3 regions of the Arthrobacter sp. D3-18 genome follow, and region 3 is predicted to be linked to each of the others. Evidence: riboswitches for the same ligand, from Rfam matches in the RefSeq annotation. Region 3 holds a riboswitch; each other region holds the start of a gene.
The links. Region 3 has a riboswitch for thiamine pyrophosphate ahead of thiO (glycine oxidase ThiO). Riboswitches for the same ligand answer to the same signal wherever they lie in the genome.
Positions count from the first base shown of each region.

Region 1 (2,198 bases), 1.0 Mb from region 3:
TCCAAGAGGACTCCGCCCGTGGCCCGCCCTGATCCTGCGGCCGTGCTGGACCCTACAGCCGACCCCGGCTGCAGAACCACAATCCTGTCCACCAGGTCTTTCCACACGGACACGCGGTGTTCCACCACGACCAGCGTTGCCCCGGTCTTGTCCAGGCATCGCGCTACAGCATCACGGACCTCCAGCACTCCTGCAGGATCCAGGTTGGCCGTTGGTTCGTCCAACAGGATCAGCCCGGGCCGCATCGCCAAAATGCCCGCAAGCGCAAGGCGCTGCTTCTGGCCGCCGGAGAGCGCCGCCGTCGGGTGATCCAACGCCAGGCCGCTGCCGGCAGCGGTGCGCAACCCGACGTCGTCGAGCGCTTCATGGACGCGGGACCAAATCTCGTCACGGGGCACGGCAAGGTTCTCGGCGCCGAAGGCAACGTCGTCGCCAACCCTGGACAAAACCACCTGCGTCTCAGGGTCCTGCTGCATCAGTCCCGCGCGCCCCCGCTGCTCGCGGGGTACAACGCCGTCAATCAGCAGGGAGCCGGTCTCATCCGAGTCGTCTTCCTCATCACCCAACACCCCGGCTAGGGCATGCAAGAGCGTGGACTTGCCCGCACCCGAAGGTCCGAGCAGCAGTACTCGCTCCCCCGGTTCGATCCGAAGGTCGAGGCCCTGAATGGCAGGGTGGGCCCGGCCGGCATGCCGCCAACCCCAGCCCTCGGCTGAGATGGCGGCAGGCCTCACCGTGCCGCTATGCGTGGCCGGCATCAGCTGAAGACGGGCTCCGAAGCGGCCTTGCGCGAGGCGAAGGAGCTCAGCACGCCGGTCTTGGCCAGGCCGCGCGTGGCCACCCAGGAGAGCGCGCCCGCGATGACTGCACCTGAAATTGTGGTGAAGGTGATGTAGGCCAGCTTGTCGACGGCTTCATAGGCGATGTTCCAACCCCACGGGAGGAAGGAGTCGTTCAGGCCGCAGAAGAGGCCCGCGCCCGCACCGGCGAGGAGGGCGGTGGGCAGGTTGAACTTCTTGTACCGGAAGGCGGCGAAAATGAGTTCGGCGCCCAGGCCCTGCAGAACGCCGGAGATGAGCACGGTGGTGCCGTACTGCGAACCCATGATGAGCTCACCGGTAGCGGCAACAGTTTCGCAGAACAGGGCTGCACCCGGCTTGCGGATTATGAGCATGCCCAGGACCGCGGGGATCATCCAGCCGCCGGCAATCAGGCCGGTGAGCGGCGGATACGTCGCGTTCATGGGGATGGATACCAGTGCGGCGCCTTGGGACCATGCCCAGAAGATCACGCCGCCCGCGATGGCGATCAAGGCCGCCACAACAATGTCTACAACACGCCAGTTATAACTGGTCTTCTTCACGTTTACCGTGGTCATTTTTCTGCCTCCTGAGGTTACAGGAGGGGAAAGTGCTCCCCGGAATCCGATTGGCCTGCGCCGTCCGGATCCGGACACTCTGAGAAGCTCGACTCCCTTGCGCCGGTACTAACCGGATCAGGTTCGAGGGTCTGCGGCTGTCCGCACTCTCAGCGCCCTCGCGTCTCCTGCATTTCTGCAGAGTCCGACGGCGGCGCTCCCCTGTCGTTATCAAATCTGCCCTGATGGGCTGGTTCAGTTTACACCTGAGTCTGTGGCGGGTGTTGGTCTGTTGCCGGCATGCGGTCACAATCGGCAGTGGTGGTGCGTTCCAGGGCTCCCGGGGGCGCGTTGCGAGGCCCGCTCTACACCCATCCCCCACACCTTTCCCTGCACACCAGGCCCCACAACCAAACCTGGCCCGTTGCGAGGCCCGCTCTACACCCATCCCCCACGCCATTCCCTGCACACCAGGCCTCACAACCGACCTGAGAGAATGAACCAGCAGACTCGACCGCGGCAAAGGGGCACAATTCATGACGGACCTACCCACACAGGATCACCCTGCCAGCGACACTCCAGTGCCCGAACCCCGGCTCGCCGCGAGCGTCATCCTGCTCCGTGACGCGCCGGGCGGGCTCGAAGCTTTCGTCCAGCACAGAGTTAGCACCATGGACTTCGCTGCGGGCATGGTGGTCTTCCCTGGAGGCCGGGTGGATGCCGCGGACGAGTCCGGGTGGGACTACCCCGCGGAACTCCTCCGAAGGCATGCCGTTGACTGGCAGCACAGCTCCATCTCCACGGCCCGGGGCGAAGCCACCAGGAACGCCGGAACGGTGCT
Region 1 covers NZ_CP096440.1:533,087-535,284, reverse strand. The annotation lists gene M1D89_RS04555 (ABC transporter ATP-binding protein) at 1-758, opposite strand, end outside; gene M1D89_RS04550 (ECF transporter S component) at 758-1,378, opposite strand; TPP riboswitch at 1,455-1,591, opposite strand; gene M1D89_RS04545 (NUDIX hydrolase) at 1,894-2,198, shown strand, end outside.
Region 1: it holds a riboswitch for thiamine pyrophosphate, as region 3 does, so the genes downstream of both, M1D89_RS04550 (ECF transporter S component) here and thiO (glycine oxidase ThiO) in region 3, are expected to answer to the same signal.

Region 2 (2,198 bases), 390 kb from region 3:
CTGTTCCGATCGGAACGGGCGAGTTGCGGATGATCCACTCGCGCGTGGTGTGGATGTCATCGCCCGTAGAGAGGTCCATTACCGTGTCAGCGCCCCACTGAGCTGCCCACTGCAGTTTGTCCACTTCCTCTGCAATGGAGCTTGTGACTGCCGAGTTGCCAATGTTGGCGTTGATCTTGACCAAGAATGCCTTGCCAATGATCATTGGCTCGGATTCGGGATGGTTGATGTTGTTCGGAATAATTGCCCTCCCCGCGGCGACCTCGCTGCGGACCAGCTCAACGTCACAGTTCTCCCGCAAAGCGACGAACTGCATTTCCGGAGTCACGACGCCGTGTTTTGCGTAGTGCATCTGCGTGACGGTCCTACCCGCGACGGCGCGGCGCGGCACCGGTTGCGCGCCCTTCCACTCCGCTGACGCTGCTCCACGCCGAACGGCGGACTTGCCGTCGTCGAGCAGGTTCCGTTCCCGCCCGGAATACGCCTCTGTGTCTCCGCGTGCTTCGATCCATGGTGCACGGAAAGGCTCCAGCCCCATCACGGGATCGCTTCCGGGGCCCGCTGTTCGGTAAACCTGCAGAGGTTGGTTGGCCTGCCCATTGGGGGAGGGCTCCAAGGCGATCTCCGTCACGGGGACCCTTATGCCGTTCTTTGGATCCTCCAACCAAGCCAACGAATGGGACTTCAGCGATTGCGTTACGGTTTCCGCCGCATTTTGGCCCGCGTTGATCTGGTTTTTGCCCGTGACGGCCTGGTTTTGGGCAGGGCTGTGCTGTGTTTCGGTGGTGCTCAAGGGAATACTCACTTCCTTCGCCGGCATTACCCGGACAGGTTCAACGGTCGCAGACTGCGTCAGTCCGATCTCAGCCCCTGCAGGGGCCCCCGTGTGGTCGTAGACGAAGCTACCACAGCTCCCCACGGGCTCCCAGTCACATGCAGGCAGCAAGCTCCAATGCATAGCCCCGGCTACGCTTTTGCCATGGCCAACATCATCGAATTCAGCGGACCTGTGCTCTTGTCGGCAGACGAAGAGCGCCACGGGCTTTGGTCCGTGGACGGCAAACTGACGTTTGAGCGTCCTGTCGCGGCGCCGGACAGGGTGTTGGCTGGCTGGGTCTTGCCGGGTTTCGTTGACGCTCATTGCCACATCGGACTCGGCGTTGGAGGAGCGGTAGACGAGCAGGCCACGCGTGCCCAGGCCCAAGCAGACCTTGACGCCGGGTCGCTGCTGATCCGCGATTGCGGTTCGCCCGCCGACACCCGCTGGGTGCAGCAGCGAACCGACCTGCCCCGACTGATCAGGTCGGGTCGGCATATCGCCCGGAGCAGGCGATATCTCCGCGGTTTGGGTCATGAAATCGAGCCCGCGGAACTCGTGGAAACGGTCCGAAAGGAAGCCCGGGACGGCGACGGCTGGGTAAAACTTGTGGGCGACTGGATCGATCGCGGCGTTGGAGACCTCGCTGCCTCGTTCCCCGCAAAGACCGTCAAGGAAGCCATTTCCGCGGCCCACGATGAAGGTGCCCGGGTGACCGCGCACTGTTTCGGCGAGGACACCATCGATGACCTGCTCGACGCCAATATCGACTGCATAGAGCACGCCACCGGACTCCTTCCGCGCCACCTGCCGCGTTTGGTGGAACAGTCAGTTCCTATCGTCCCCACCTTGGTCAACATCGCTACCTTCCCGGACATCGCAGCGCAGGCAGGGCCGAAGTTTCCGGAGTACGCGGCCCACATGATCCGTCTCTGGGAGCGTCGTCGGGAGCGGGTGCTGGAGGCCTTCGAAGCGGGGGTTTCCGTCCATGCTGGTACTGACGCCGGCAGCGTGATCAAACACGGCAGGATTGCGGACGAAATGATGGAACTGCACGACGCCGGCCTTCCGCCGGTGGCGGTCCTGCAGGCCGCCGCCTGGGGCGCCCGTGAGTGGCTGGGAGTCGAGGGCATCAGCGAAGGCGCAAGCACCGACGTCGTGCTGTGCAGTGACGATCCGCGTCGTCATTTGGGTACCATCGCGGCCCTCAAGCACGTCGTGCTCAGGGGTAATGTCGTTCGTTAGGAATAAATTGAAGCTTCAAGTAATTTAGATAGGTAAGAAGGTGCCGATGCGCGGCCACCTCAGAACCGGGAGCTTCACATGACCTCATCATTCAGCCAGGATCTTCTGCCTGCCAAACTCACCATGGGCACTGTCA
Region 2 covers NZ_CP096440.1:1,964,009-1,966,206, forward strand. The annotation lists gene thiC (phosphomethylpyrimidine synthase ThiC) at 1-793, opposite strand, end outside; TPP riboswitch at 789-896, opposite strand; gene M1D89_RS11235 (amidohydrolase family protein) at 980-2,062, shown strand; gene M1D89_RS11240 (VOC family protein) at 2,141-2,198, shown strand, end outside.
Region 2: it holds a riboswitch for thiamine pyrophosphate, as region 3 does, so the genes downstream of both, thiC (phosphomethylpyrimidine synthase ThiC) here and thiO (glycine oxidase ThiO) in region 3, are expected to answer to the same signal.

Region 3 (2,198 bases):
CGTTGCTTCCCCCGATCAGGCCACGGAAGTCCTTCGCGTCCTGCTCAGGCGGGCCTTGGCAGATGACCCGCGCCTCGCTTCGCGATTGGCGCTGTGGGGCCGCCGCTTGGTGGGGGAAGCGTTGACGCAAGCGCAGCGCGTCGGCATGGAACATCCCCTGCTGGGGCCAATGCTGAAGAGCGGCGGGGACGCGCGTGCCGCGGTGAAAAAGCTGACGACTGAGCTCGCCGATAAGCACGCCCGCCGGATGACTGGCCTCGGCCTGACCGCTTAGCCCGCGGATCGCGCGGAACTCCGACTTCCCTAGACGGTATCCAAAGCTTCCAGCAGCGACTTGGCTGCCGCCGTCGGGTCCGTTGCCGCTGTGATGGCACGGACCACCACGATACGGCTGGCGCCCGCTTTCACAACCTGTTCAACGTTACTGAGATCGATGCCGCCGATGGCGAACCAAGGGATGGTCGCCCCGTCGCCTGAACGGTTGACCGCTTCTGCGGCATATGTGACCAGGTCCAAACCGACTGCAGCGCGGCCGGGTTTGGTGGGTGTTGCCCACACTGGGCCCACGCAAAAATAATCCAGTCCCAAGGGCCCTTGGGCGGTGGCTACAGCTGCATCGATTTGTTCCGTTGTGTGGGTGGAGAGGCCGATGCCGGTGACATTCGGCAGCAGGGTCCGGGCGGCCGTCAGTGGCAGGTCCTTTTGCCCGATGTGGAACACGGGAGCCCCGGAAATACTGGCAACATCGGCCCGGTCGTTGACAGCCCAAAGACGTCCGTGCCGTTGTGCGACGCTCCGCAGGACGGCCAACATCTCCAGTTCTTCGGCAGCTTCCAGAGTCTTGTCGCGGAGTTGGATGATGTCCACACCGCCCTCGAAAGCGGCGTCTACAAAGTCCTCAAAATCGCCCTGCTGCTTACGGGCATCTGTGCACAGGTAGAGGCGGGCGGAGGCAAGAGCGTCAGGCTGAGTCATGGGAACCAGAGTAGTTCCTCTAAACTGGGCACGTACTGCGGGAGCCGCGACATTCGTCATATGACTGTCCGGCTGAGAGGGCTTCAGCGCCGACCGCTTGACCTGATCCGGCTAGTACCGGCGTAGGGAAGGAAACGAATGGCAGATCCCCGCCATACCCCTCTTCATGCAGACGTTGCCGTCATTGGTGGCGGCGTCATCGGCCTCGGCATCGCTCACGAGGCCCGGCGATTGGGCCGTTCAGTTGCGCTGATCGACCCCGCACCAGCTTCCGGTGCCTCCTTCGCAGCGGCCGGCATGCTTGCACCGGTCAGTGAACTCCATTACCAGGAAGAAGACCTTCTTGACTTAATGCTTGAGTCTTCCCGGCTGTGGCCCTCCTTCGTGGACGGCCTGCATCAAGGCGCAGAGGACAGCGGATACCGCACGACGCCGACCCTCGCCGTGGGTGCCGATGCAGCCGACCGCCGGGCGCTCGCGGACCTAAGGTCGGTCCAGATTGCGGCTGGCTTAGGAGTCGAACCTCTCGCTCTGCGGGACGCGAGGCAACGGGAGCCGCTCCTCAGCCCGCAGATCTCCTGCGCTTTCGATATTCCTGCCGACCACCAAGTCGATCCGAGAAAACTGGCGGCATGCCTCTTGGCAAGACTGGCAGACCATTCGCCAAGTGACAGTTCCTGGGTGTCGGGAGCCGATGACGGATTCGCAATTGCTTCCCAAGCTCGCGGTTTGCTGTGGGAAGGCGGGCGGGTCGCAGGAGCGGAGCTTGAGTCAGGAGTCTCTGTCCTCGCCGGAGAGACCGTGGTGGCCAACGGGCTTGGGGCGTCCCAATTGTCCGGTCTCCCTGATGGTCTGAGCCTTCCGGTAAGGCCGGTCTATGGGGACATCCTCCGCCTTCGCGTTCCCGATCACCTGCGGCCCTTGGTCACATCAACGATTCGCGGAATGGTTCGTGGAGTGCCTGTCTACATCGTGCCCCGGGACGACGGAACTGTGGTGATAGGAGCGACGCAACGCGAAGACGGGTTGTCAGCGCCTTTCAATGCGGTCTCGGCGGGTGGCGTTTACCAATTGCTGAGGGACGCCCAAGTACTGGTCCCCGCAGTGGCTGAGCTGGAACTCCTTGAAACAACAGCCCGCGCCCGCCCCGGAACACCGGACAACGCCCCGCTGCTCGGACGGGTCGGTGCTTCCAACGGTGACATCGGTGCTTCCAACGGTGA
Region 3 covers NZ_CP096440.1:1,569,567-1,571,764, forward strand. The annotation lists gene M1D89_RS09370 (ferritin-like fold-containing protein) at 1-274, shown strand, start outside; gene thiE (thiamine phosphate synthase) at 304-975, opposite strand; TPP riboswitch at 1,003-1,121, shown strand; gene thiO (glycine oxidase ThiO) at 1,114-2,198, shown strand, end outside.